Regions from separate parts of the Kurthia populi genome, predicted to be linked through region 2. Evidence: riboswitches for the same ligand, from Rfam matches in the RefSeq annotation. Region 2 holds a riboswitch; the other holds the start of a gene.
The links. Region 2 has a riboswitch for FMN ahead of ACFSY7_RS06100 (ECF transporter S component). Riboswitches for the same ligand answer to the same signal wherever they lie in the genome.
Positions count from the first base shown of each region.

Region 1 (6,608 bases), on a different contig from region 2:
GTGTAGAAGCTATTTGTAGTGCACGTATTTTTGCGACGCAAGCCTTTGTTGAAATTGCCGCGCATAATATTCAAATTCATGGTGGTATTGGCTTCACTGAAGAAATTGATTGCCACTTATTTGTGAAGCGTTCACGTTTCTACGAAAATTACTTAGGTACACAAGCGCAGTACTATGACCAAGCCATTTCGGCACTTGGTTGGGATGCAGCAACTAAAGCCAAAGAACATGAAAATTTACTGATTTCTTAAAAGATAGTTGGTTACTATTTGGAATGGGACTTCTTGAAGCATTTGTTAATGTATAGAACATTTGCTAATGGAAGTCTTTTTTTGTTGAAAATTTTATTTCGAGGTGAAGTCGATGTTTAAAACAAATCGTACAGTTGAATCGATGTCCTATAAACAAAAAGCTCTGCTTGTCGCTGGAATTTTCTTATGTATGGAATTAGGACTCATGGTGTCTATGGAGTTTTCAATTGCTCTGCCTAGCATTATTACAGACATTGGCGGAGCGGAGTTTTATGCGCTTATTTTCACGGTTAATCTTGCTGTATCTGCAATTGTTACACCATTTGTTGGTAAATTGAGTTCCATACAAATCTATTTTTACATTTCGTTATTTTTGATTAAGCCTCATATTGAATCTTTTTTATGCTGAAAGTGCACATATTGTATTCCCTACTAAAAAAATAAGAACCACCACCATAACGGCAGTAGGTTCTTATTTTTTGATTTTATAAAGTACATATGTTGTTTTATATTCACCTTGATAAAGGGTTTGAGTTTTGATTTTTCCGCGATTTTTTACATAGTAGGAAATGGTATTTTCACCGTATCGCTTCTCCCAAATTTTAATCGCATTTTTGTACGTGCCATTTTGTGTTTTCACCGTTGATTTTGTAGAGAGAATTTTGTATGGGTTCTCGCTAAAATCGCTCCCTTGTAATTTCCCAGTTTGGTTTTTACGAACAGTAGGTGGAAGTAGGTCCCAAAATTTGAAGCTGCCATATTCAAAATTATGCTTTGAGCCACCAGCTGCTGTCAGTCCATATTTTTTGTCGTAAGAATAATCAGTGTAAACATCACCTTGCGTTAAATCTTGCCAAGCGCCCTTCATTGGCCCTGTTTTTACTAATTTGTCACGCCAAATATGAAGTTGATTGCCTTTTTTATCATATTCCTTATAAAAATATTGTGAGTAATTTGTTGATGGTTGATAAGCTTTCGTGCTAATCGCTGCAGAAGCAGTAGTTGTCGGTAATAAAAGAGCAGCAGTAGTTGCTGCGATGATACAAAGTTTTTTCATATCAATGCCTCCTTACAATTTAATATAGAATTTCATAAATACACTCGGTATTTTTCATCAATACCATACTTTTCTTGAAGGATATTACATGCCTTAGCATTTGAAGCTGCGTTTAATTTTTCCACTTCTGTATTTACTTCAGCTTCCTTTTGATACATTTCTTCTGATTTTTTTTCAGTAGTAGAAGCGAAAATTAAGCTACCAATTGCCAGCGCAGGTGCAATTGCAATGCCACCTAAGACCATAGTTCCTCCAGCAATTCCTAAACCACCAGTGGCTAAAGATCCTCCCCCTAAGAACGCTAGTGTAGCATTTTGTGCGGCAATGCCACTTAATGATGGGATGGCTGTACCAGTAGAAGCGGCAGCAAATGTAGTCGTGGCACCTACAGCCCCCATTGCAGCTAATCCACTTCCTGCGAGAGAAGCTACACCAGCAGTTAATACTTGTCCAGCTTGGATTACTTGCTTTTCAATATTTAAGACAAACGAATCTAAAACCTTGCTAGAAACAAAATTATCTATAACTGTTTCTCCTTTAAAGTTAATATTTTTAATTTGTTTGAATGAATTTACAAAGTCTTTCATCGTTGTATCTAAAATTTCTAATTTTAACTTTCCATAGTCTTCAAATTGACGATTCGTATCATCTCGATTTTCTTCAAATTTTTTATAAGCAGTCTTATATTTTCTTTCTAAATTTTCAGCTAGCTCTTTCGTTTCTTTCATATTTTGGAATGAATCATATCCTTTTTTACCGGCAACAGCTGTTGATGCTGCAACAGCTCCTGCAACAATTAGTGGAATAAATGGTAATATCATAGTCTAAAATACTCTTTTATATTTATGGTTATTTTTATCTATAATACCATATTTTTTAAATGAAATAAACTAATTAATAAATAAAATGGTTTAAAAAATAGAGAGCGTAAAATAATTTGCATTTATAGGTCAAATTGTTTTAGAAAATCGTACTAAAAAATAAAATATAGATTTTAGGAAAAAATAAGACCTTAATTTTCTGAATTTTTATTTTTAGTAGTCAAATGAAAAAATTAATGCTACAATCAATCCCATAAATGAATAACTTCCTTCGGGGTAGGGTGCAATTCCCAATCGGCGGTTATAGCCCGCGAGCTTTCGAGCAGGATTCGGTGAAATTCCGGAGCCGACAGTATAGTCTGGATGAGAGAAGGAATCGATGCATGACGATGGTGCGCAGCAGCGTTTCACTATGGTTTATTTGAGCATCGTAAAATGTAAACCCCGCTTGGTTAGAATACCAGACGGGATTTTTAAATTTTAAAACTACATAGCAATTCTTCGGGGTAGGGTGCAATTCCCAATCGGCGGTTATAGCCCGCGAGCTTTCGAGCAGGATCTGGTGGAACTCCAGGGCCGACAGTATAGTCTGGATGAGAGAAGAATGCGCAGAAAAAGCGTACAATTGTACGCTTGTTTGTCGACGCATAAATCAAGGAACCCCGCTATTACGTGAGGTTCCTTTTTTAAATGCCCAAAAGTTTGTTCGTAGTACCCCTCTATTCATTTATCCGATAAAACCAATTTATTTGGTTTAGAAAGGAGAATGAGCGATGTTTACAGGAATTATCGAAGAAGTTGGGACCGTGCAAAAAGTTTCTAGACAGCAACAAGCATTAGCATTAACGATTTCGGCAAAGATAGTGTTAGAGGATGTGCATATTGGCGATAGTATTGCAGTCAATGGTGTATGTCTAACGGTGACAGCTTTTACATCAATAGCCTTTACAGCAGATGTCATGCCGGAAACCTTTCATGCAACAAGTCTTGCAAAGCTAGCATCGGGTGATGGTGTTAACTTAGAACGTGCCATGCAGGCAAATGGTCGATTTGGTGGTCATATTGTCTCGGGTCATGTTGATGGTACCGCAACCATTGCGAAGAAACGTACAGTATCAAATGCCGTTTATATTGATTTACGAATGGATGCTGAACTGACACATTACTGTATTCCAAAGGGCTCGATTACAATCGATGGTACAAGTCTAACGGTTTTTGATGTTCGTGAAAACAGAATTACGGTATCACTTATTCCTCACACCTATGCGGAAACGATTTTTAGCAAAAAGCGAGAAGGTGCTATTGTTAATGTTGAAAATGATGTAATTGCAAAATACGTCGAAAAACTGACAGCTAAACAGAAGCCATTAACACGCGATTTTTTAGCGCATCATGGCTATTAGGAGGGAACGACATGCTACATACAATTGATGAGGCACTTGAACAATTACTAAAAGGTAACATGATTATTGTTGTTGATGATGAGGATCGTGAAAATGAAGGCGATTTTGTTGCATTGGCAGACTATGTGACTCCAGATACAATCAATGCGATGGCTACATACGGTAAAGGTTTGATTTGTACGCCAATTTCGACATCGATTGCTCAAAAACTAAAACTTACACCAATGGTTACGAATAATACAGACAATCATGGTACTGCTTTTACAGTAAGTATTGATTATAAAGAAACCGAAACAGGGATTAGTGCATTTGAACGTGCGCTAACAATTGAAAAAATGATTAGTAGTGATGAGCCAACAGATTTCCGTCGTCCTGGCCATATTTTTCCGCTCATTGCAAAAGATGGCGGAGTGTTAGAACGCCGCGGTCATACTGAAGCAGCCGTTGAATTAGCGAAGCTTGCAGGTGTGAAGGAAGCCGGCATTATTTGTGAAATCATGAGTGCAGATGGTCATATGGCACGCCTGCCAGAGCTTGAACGCATTTCAAGAATGATGAACTGTCCATTAATTTCTATTGAGCAATTAGTCGAATATGTAAAACAACAAAAGGAGCTGGTTACACATGGGTAAAACAATCGAAGCACAATTAGTAGGTACAGGATTAAAAATCGGAATCGTTGTTGGTCGTTTCAATGAATTTATTAATTCAAAATTAGTTGATGGGGCAATGGACGGGCTTTTACGTCATGGTGTTGAAGATAAAGATATTGACACGGTATGGGTGCCAGGAGCATTTGAAGTGCCGTTTATTGCAAAAAAATTAGCAGAAAAAGGCGAGTATGATGCAGTAATTGGCTTAGGTACGGTTATTCGTGGCTCTACAACACATTATGATTATGTATGTAATGAAGCAGCAAAAGGTATTGCGCAAGTTGGATTACAAACTGGTATACCCGTTATTTTTGGTATTGTGACAACAGAATCGATTGAACAAGCAATTGAACGTTCGGGCACAAAAGCTGGTAATAAGGGATATGATGCGGCAATATCTGCAATTGAAATGGCAAACTTAACAACATTATTAAAATAATATAATTCTTGTTACGTTTAATAGCTAATTAAAGATATACGTCAAAAGAATGGATGCAATAATCTAAGTTTAGAAAATTGACTATATAATATAATAGAAGAAACACAAAAAAACGGGCATTGTAATATGAATGTCCGTTTTTGTCTTCTTTGTATTCCTTTAAAATCTCTTAGAACTTAGTAAGCAAATAAAAAATAAAAGCTAGTAATAGTTTTGCTGTGAAGAATTATTATATGAAAGAAAATAAAGGAAAGAGCTCTAAAGACAAGACTACAAACATATTGAAGTGTTCTATTATGTAAAAAAATTTCCATCATGTATAATGAAAACAATATCAAATGAATTGGAGGTAGTCATATGGAATATTATTCATTACAACATTTACTAGAGAATACGGAAGTTTGCTTGATGAACCGAGAAACCGGGGACAAGTACGATACGTGGTCGACAGAAGTTGAAATTGATTTAACGAGTTTAGGTATCCGAGCGGAGCATTTTGAAATTACACAGTTTGATATCGACATCGTACATAATAAGGAGCGTGATACAACGTTTTTTATTAATGCGACGCCATATGGCACCGATGATTATGAAATCTACTTGTGGTTTAATGATATATTAGGTCCACGCCTCATGGATATGTTTTTACGGACCATTCATGAGTTTGTACGAGAAAAACAAAGTTTAGCCGAGTCATTTATGAGCGATGATGACTGGACAAATGACTAATGGAGGGTGGCTTTGGCCACTCTTTTTTGTGCTATAATGAGGCTAATGAAAGTGTAGGAGGGATCTGACATGGCTTGTACAATACATGCCTGCTCTCAAGTGGGCTAATGCGGTCCAATTCCGTTCGGCTTTGGACCATAAACCAATTGCCTAGACAAACGGAGGAATAATGATGATAAATCCAATTTTAACAGTAGCTAATGTACGCTTGATTGAGCAACAAGTAAATAAAATTTTAAACTCGAAATCGTTATCAAAAGACCCGGAAATACTAAGTGCAGTAAAAGGTATTGCAGTTGCTGAACTAAAAGAAAAACTCCCTGTAGCGACAGAAGAAATTTTGCGTGCTGTTACCCAAATTTCTGATCGTACGGATGCTGAGCTTTTTATTGAGAGCTTAAAAATTTATACGATTCCATTTAAAGCAATTTCTGAAAAAGGACTGCAAAAACTATTTCGTAAAGATAAAAAATTAAAATTGCCGAAACTTGAAACAATTGATTGGCACGGTATTAGTTACTTATCTTGGACAGACCAAGGCACACATCGCCAATATATTGTCATTGAAAAAGATGGCACATTTATAGCGTTGCGTGGTATATCGCAGCCACAATATTATACGAAAGGCATTTGTGCAATTTGTAATCAGCATGGACCAGTTCATTTATTTACGGCAACAGTAAAAGGAAATGAAGATCGGTACACATCTTATAGTAATTATATTTGTGATGACCCTGAAAAATGCAATGCACATGTGACCGATTATAAGGTGCTAGAAGACTTTGTTACGCGTAATTTAGTATAGTCTATAGCAGAAAGTAGGAAGTTTTTATGAAAGAAAATACTACATGGTTGCATATTCGTGCGATAATTACATTTGTCTCGCTCATCTGCTTAACTCTTTTTATCGCAATGGTTGCGATTTCAAAGGAGCCTGTTGTGATTGATGTCAGTGCTGCAAAATATATTTTCTTTGGTGCATTATTTTTATTTTTAATTGAATGTATTCGATTTGCACTACGATTTTATTATAATGTGCGCTATAAATGGCTAATGATACTAGGCGGTATTTTCTTTGCTGCATGGGTCGTTGTGACATTTATTTGGGCAGTTTTATGAGTCATTAACCTAAGAAGAGGCTTTGACATATGAGTAACAACAACCGCTCCTTTGAGCATAAGAAAAACCGGAATCGTGCTGTGACGCGGTTCCGCTTTTTTTGTATGCTAGATTTCTAAATTAAATAGACCGTAAT
Region 1 covers NZ_JBHUOR010000136.1:35,796-42,403, forward strand. The annotation lists gene ACFSY7_RS17190 (acyl-CoA dehydrogenase family protein) at 1-251, shown strand, start outside; gene ACFSY7_RS17195 (hypothetical protein) at 364-660, shown strand; gene ACFSY7_RS17200 (hypothetical protein) at 724-1,308, opposite strand; gene ACFSY7_RS17205 (hypothetical protein) at 1,341-2,129, opposite strand; FMN riboswitch at 2,393-2,508, shown strand; FMN riboswitch at 2,623-2,738, shown strand; gene ribE (riboflavin synthase) at 2,903-3,532, shown strand; gene ribB (3,4-dihydroxy-2-butanone-4-phosphate synthase) at 3,544-4,164, shown strand; gene ribH (6,7-dimethyl-8-ribityllumazine synthase) at 4,157-4,624, shown strand; gene ACFSY7_RS17225 (hypothetical protein) at 4,982-5,353, shown strand; gene ACFSY7_RS17230 (FusB/FusC family EF-G-binding protein) at 5,526-6,158, shown strand; gene ACFSY7_RS17235 (hypothetical protein) at 6,185-6,472, shown strand.
Region 1: linked by a shared signal. The riboswitch ahead of ribE (riboflavin synthase) and the one ahead of ACFSY7_RS06100 (ECF transporter S component) in region 2 are both predicted to bind FMN.

Region 2 (6,608 bases):
AAGCGAGGTCTTTTTACATGAAATATGCCCTAATTGGTGATATTCATTCGAGTATCGACGATTTACAAGCTGTTTTCCACCAAATTCAAACGATTCCTGATACACCGACCATTATTGGTATGGGCGATTTATACGAATGCAAAATCGGCAAGAAAAAAGTAGCGACATTAACAGCACCACTGCCACTAACTGACGCACAGGAGAATTCGACACAGTTTGAATCAATGCTGACATTTCCCTCAATTCGTGGCAATCAGGAAGAACGTATTATGCGCGCGACCGGACTTTCTTTATATAATCATTTACCGCTTGTCATGCCTATCGATGGCGCTCGTCTCATTCATGGGCATCAATTCGAATGGTCAGCAGATTGGCAGCCGCTCACAACGCATTTACCAGACGATACGCTCGTCTTTTTTGGCCATAGTCACGACTCTGTACTATATCGTAAAAAGAAGCCACAATCTTTTACATTTGGCGAGCCGATTCTACTAGAAAAGAAGAAATACGGTATTAATGTTGGTTCTGTTGTCGATAACCGCGAATGGGTGCTTTATGATTCGAGCGCACGTACTATTACATTTATGAAAGCTTGATTTATCTGCACAGTTTCCATATTATGAAGGTAATGACATGCTTCACATGGGGGTAATTTGGTGGAATGGCAACAACTTGAGTATTTTCAAATGCTCGCAAAAATTCAGCATATGACAAAAGCGGCTGAGAAGTTATCAATCTCACAACCTGCGCTTAGTCGCTCGATTGCGAGATTGGAGGATGAGCTTGGCGTCCCACTATTTGAACGACAAGGACGCTCGATTCATTTAAATCGCTACGGGGAGCTATTTGAGCATCGTGTAGAACGTATTTTAAATGAATATCAATTAGGCTTAAAGGAACTACAGCAACTAGTCGATCCAAATCATGGCGAAATTTCTCTTGGCTTCTTACACACACTCGGGACAAATATTGTGCCGGATTTAATTCGTCTTTTCAGAACGAAGCATCCAGATATTCATTTTTCATTGAAGCAAAACTATACACATTTACAATTGAAGCATTTATTATCAGGCGATTTAGATTTATGCTTAATGGCGAAAATGGACGTGCCAAAACCAATTCACTGGACCGAATTATGGCGCGATGAATTATTCGCCATCGTCCCAAGCGACCATCCATTATCCAAGCGTTCAAGCATTACAATTCACGAGCTTGCGAATGAATCCTTTATTTTAATGAAACCTGGCTATGCCTTACGCCTACAAGCAGATCATTTATTCGAGCAAGCGAAGTTTCAGCCGCATATTACATTTGAAGGCGATGAAGTGTCGACGGTGGCTGGCTTTGTTATTGCAGGTCTTGGCGTTTCGATTTTACCGGATGGCCTTGAAATTAACCAAAAAGGCATTTCAAAGCTTCATATTACAGGCATGAATGCTGAGCGAATTATCGGTATGGCTTGGTCTGAGGGGCGTTATTTGTCTCCTGCGGCAAAAGCGTTCCAACAATTTATTTTTGATTATTTCGATAAACAGCAGCCATCTTAAAAAAAGAGTTCAACTACGATGTAGTTGAACTCTTTTTAGTAAACCTATAATAAAAAAAGGTTGACGAAAATGTTCTCTTTCGCTATGATAAAGTCATTCCAAACGAAGGGGTGTCGTTTATGCAACATCATAAATTAAAAATGTGGATTGTTTCCGCACTATTTGCCGCCATTATTGCGATTTTCGCACAGCTGACGATTCCGTTACCATTAATTCCGATTACCGGCCAAACATTAGCCGTCGGATTAGCGGTCACAATTCTAGGCCTACGCTATGGCACATTATCCGTACTACTTTACATATTACTTGGTGCTATCGGCTTGCCGGTCTTTAGCGGTATGACTGGAGGCATTGGCATTATTTTAGGGCCAACAGGTGGCTATATTGCCGGCTTTATCGTGCAAGCACTGGCGATGGGACTTTACTTTAAAAAGTTTGGTTATTCAAAAGCACAGGCCATTATCGCTAATATTTTAGGTATGGTTATTACACTCGCCTTTGGGACAGCTTGGCTAAAAGTACTGGCAGATTTAACATGGATGAAAGCCGTACTGTCAGGCACGGTACCATTTATCATTGTAGGCTTACTAAAAGCCGTTATTGCCGGCTGGGTGGGCGCGATTGTACGTGAACGCTTAGTAAAAATCCGTTTGCTTGAAACGAAAACGGTTTAATACAAAAGAGGCTGGGACATATGTATACAAACAACCGTTCATATGAGCATAAGAAAAACCGGAATTGCGCGGTAGCGCGGTTCCGGTTTTTCGTTGCGAACACTAAAAAAGGAAAATGTTGTGTTTTGTCCCAGCCTCGTTTTTCGTTACACTAATTTTAAAAAGAAAAGCGCTAGCGCTAACACCATGAAGGCAATGGTAATGAAACGATAATGCTTTATCCATGCCTCTACCGCTAAAAAGAGCAGCACAACAAAGACGATCCATTCAATCGATTGAGTAATAAGCGGTTTTTCTAAAAACACATCAACAACAATAAAAAGAATAAGTCCCACTAGTAAACTATAGCGTATACCGGTTACCAAGCGAATTCCCCCATTATGTAAAAAAGAGAGCCGTAGTAACGACTCTCTTTTTGATTATTTACTTAAGTGCAAGCGTTGTTGTTTTTCAATCCATGTGTGTAACACTTTAAATAACACCATGACAACAACTGTTAGGATAACACCTTTTAAAATATTAAATGGTAAAATCCCAATTGCGATTGATTTCACTAAAACAGCACCTGTATCAACAGGCATGTTTAGGAAATAGTTGTACATCGGCATAAATACGAAGTAATTTAGTAAGCTCATGCCTACTGCCATTGTTACTGTTCCTGTCACTAAACCGAATGTTAAACCCTTTCTCGATTTCATACGACGTTGGATGAAGTACACTGGCATGATGAATAATAACGTTGTTACAAAGTTTGCGATATGTCCAACTGGTACACCTGTTGGGCTTCCTTGCATAAACCAATTGATGACATTTTTAAAGAACGCAACGCCAATACCGGCTACGGGTCCTAATGTAACGGTTGCAAGCAATGCTGGCACGTCACTAAAATCAATTTGCAAAAAGGCTGGAAACGGTGGTAGTGGGAATTGGAACAGCATGAGTAATGCTGCGATTGCTGACAGCATCCCAACAGCTGTCATTTTTTGTAATTTCGTGTTTTTCATTTGTCAAAGCACTCCTTTTGTGCGATTCACTTCACAAAAAGGAAAGATGCAGCTTACTTACTTGTAGTTGCCATTTATAAAAGAAAACCCTTATGTGCAGTCGCAACATAAGGGAGAATAAGGCATCGTCAAATAAGCGACTTAATAAGCAAAATTGCTCGTTTAAGTGCTGTACCTTCACCTTCTCCCATCCAGACTATACTGTCGGCTCCAGAGTCTCACTGAATCAGCGTTTTACGGCTCGCGGGCTTTAAACAATACTGTTTATTTACCGCCGGTCGGGAATTACACCCTGCCCCGAAGATGAATCATATTATTATTTTTTACACTTTTATCATACATAACAACTTGGAATTTGTAAAGTGCAACTACTTTAAATTCGAGATAATTTTTTTTAAGACTTAAACTTTCGGGTATACCTTGCGCGAGGTAATTGAATAAACCCGTTTATTTCAATCGGAGAAAATAGTGCCATGCGTGAGGCTATTCACCAAAAATTACGTGCGCATAATGATCACTTTATTGACCGAAGCGCACAGCGTGACTTTACAATTACAATTTGCGACAACGAACAGCTCATTGCCGGGCTTGCGGGCGAGATTTTCGGTCAGTGGATGCTAATTGTTTATTTAATCGTTGATGAATATTACCGCAAAAAAGGATATGGTGAAACGCTTTTAGTAGAAGCGGAAGCGCTGGCACGTCAAAAGAGCTGTCAGTTTATGGCGCTATCGACATTCGACTTTCAAGGACCGCATTATTATACGAAATTCAGCTTTAAGGAAGTGTATGTACGGCGACATTTCCCACAGACTGGCTCTGAGCATTTAAAAAAAATTATAAAAAAACACGGGTAGCGATTTTGTCGCTACTCGTGTTTTTATATTTGCTCTAATGGTAAATAGAATATAAATGTCGTGCCTACATCGACCGTACTTTCAACTAAAATACGACCTTTATGTGCTTCGACAATATTACGTGCAATGGCAAGCCCAAGTCCTGTGCCCGCCTTGCCGCGTGTACGTGCTTTATCCGCCTTATAAAAGCGCTCAAAGACATACGGCAAGTCCTCTTTTGGAATTCCTGCCCCGTCATCTTGCACGCGAATACGCGCAAAGTTCACTTGCTGGTCAACAAGCACCTTCACATGCCCACCATTTGGCGTGTGGCGAATAGCATTATCGATTAAATTCGTCAGCACCTGCTCAATGCGGTCTTGGTCGACAAGTAGCGTCGCCTCATTCGTAAACGTAGATTCAAACGATACATCAATATTTTTTTCACGACCACGCTGCACAAATTTTTGCGTAATACGCTCAAAGGTTGGATTGATTGGGAAAACATCTTCATATAATGTAATATTCCCTGATTCCATACGTGCTAAGTCCAGTAAATCATTTACAAGACGGCCCATGCGCTGTGATTCATCGTAAATAATACGGATGATTTCCTTTTGCTCTTGCTCATCTTGCACGATGTCATCAACGATTGCCTCTGCATAGCCTTGTAACATCGAAATCGGTGTTCGTAGCTCATGCGATACATTGGCAATAAAATCGGAACGCAGTTTTTCAAGGCGATGCTCTTCCGTTTGATCACGAATGACCGCTACCGCGCCGCGTACCTTATTGCTCGCACTATAAAGAGGACTAATTGAAATGATGTAATACACGCTATCAATTTCAAGCTCCTCTTCTAACTGCTCCTCAAGCTCAAGCACATGGTCAAGCATATGATAGATTTCAATTGGTAGTGGCTTTTCACTATCGCTGCCTTTATTTAGGAACCAATCTTGTAGCAATAGCTCCGCTGGTGGATTGCTTAATAACACAGTACGGTCCTTATTAAACGTAATTACCGCATCGGTCATTGACGTCAAAATACTTGAGAGTTGTTCTTTCTCCTGATTAATGACTTCAACATGATGTTTTAGCTGACGACCCATTTGGTTAAAGGCTGTGCCAAGCTGCCCAATCTCATCGTTTTGAAAAACGGGCACCTTCGTATCAAATTTCCCCTTCGCTAAATCAAACGCCGCTTCACGCATTTTTCGTAGCGGACGTGTAATACGCGATGATAGGAAGAACGTAAATAGCGTCGTCAAAACGAGCGCAATCGCTGCTGCTAAGAAAACAATTTTTGTCGTCTGCTCGGTCGTACGGTGAATGGCATCTGGACTTTGATAAATATAAATGACGCCATGCTCAGCCGATGTCGTTTCAATTGGATACGCCATCACAATATACGATTCTTTTTTATTTTTTTCAGTCGACGATGGCAGCATCATTTCTTTAATAACCGGTGTCTTTGATGTAAATGCCTTATTTAACTTCTCCGACTGTGTAATTTCATCTCGAATGGCTTGTCGATTTTCACCAGACTGTAGTGAAATGACGACATCACCTTGTTTTTCAGCAACGAGTGCATTCGTTTCGTCACTAATAATATCCGATAAAATACTTTTTGTTTCTTTTACGGAATAGTGGTGGTCGTCCATAATACGCGCGACGACGGCCGCCTCTTGCTTTAAGTTTTTTTCAGCTTGCTGTGTATGGTAGTTGTTTAGAAATTCAAGCATCAGTACTGTAAAAACAAACAGTACAAATGAAACGAGAAGCAATATGGTTCCCCATAGCTTCCCGACAATACTATTCCAAACGTTAATCTTCATCTACAACCTCAAATTTGTAGCCAACGCCCCATACTGTAACAATCATCTTCGCTGCACTTTCAGATACGCGATTTAATTTCTCACGTAAACGTTTCACATGCGTATCTACTGTACGAAGATCGCCGAAGAAATCATAATGCCATACTTCTTTTAACAGTTGCTCACGATCAAATACCTTGTCCGGCGCTTTCGCTAAGAAGTATAGTAGCTCATACTCTTTCGGTGTTAAGTTTACTTCGGTACCATCTGCTGTCACGCGGTGCGCATCATGGTCGATAGTTAAATGTTTAAAAACGACTAAATCTTTTGATGAAGCCGTTGTTGAAATTGGCGATGTTGTAGCAGAACGGCGTAAAATCGCTTTAATACGTAACACGACTTCACGTGGGCTAAATGGTTTCACAATGTAATCGTCAGCGCCTGTTTCAAAGCCTTCGACACGGTTTGCTTCTTCCCCTTTAGCTGTCAGTAAAACGATTGGCGTTGTTTGTGTTTCGCGGATTGCGGCACACGCCTCTAAGCCATTCATTTCTGGCATCATAATATCTAACACGATGGCATGATAATCACGGGCTGAAGCCATTTCAACAGCTTGCACACCGTTTTCACCTTCGTCCACCTCATATCCTTCTCGTTCTAAATACATTTTCAATAAACGACGGATTCTATCCTCATCGTCCACGACTAAAATTCTAATTTGCTCTTCCAAGCT
Region 2 covers NZ_JBHUOR010000033.1:36,225-42,832, reverse strand. The annotation lists gene ACFSY7_RS06120 (metallophosphoesterase family protein) at 18-596, shown strand; gene ACFSY7_RS06115 (LysR family transcriptional regulator) at 657-1,547, shown strand; gene ACFSY7_RS06110 (biotin transporter BioY) at 1,667-2,221, shown strand; gene ACFSY7_RS06105 (hypothetical protein) at 2,368-2,586, opposite strand; gene ACFSY7_RS06100 (ECF transporter S component) at 2,641-3,225, opposite strand; FMN riboswitch at 3,401-3,534, opposite strand; gene ACFSY7_RS06095 (GNAT family N-acetyltransferase) at 3,699-4,082, shown strand; gene ACFSY7_RS06090 (ATP-binding protein) at 4,106-5,896, opposite strand; gene ACFSY7_RS06085 (response regulator transcription factor) at 5,886-6,605, opposite strand.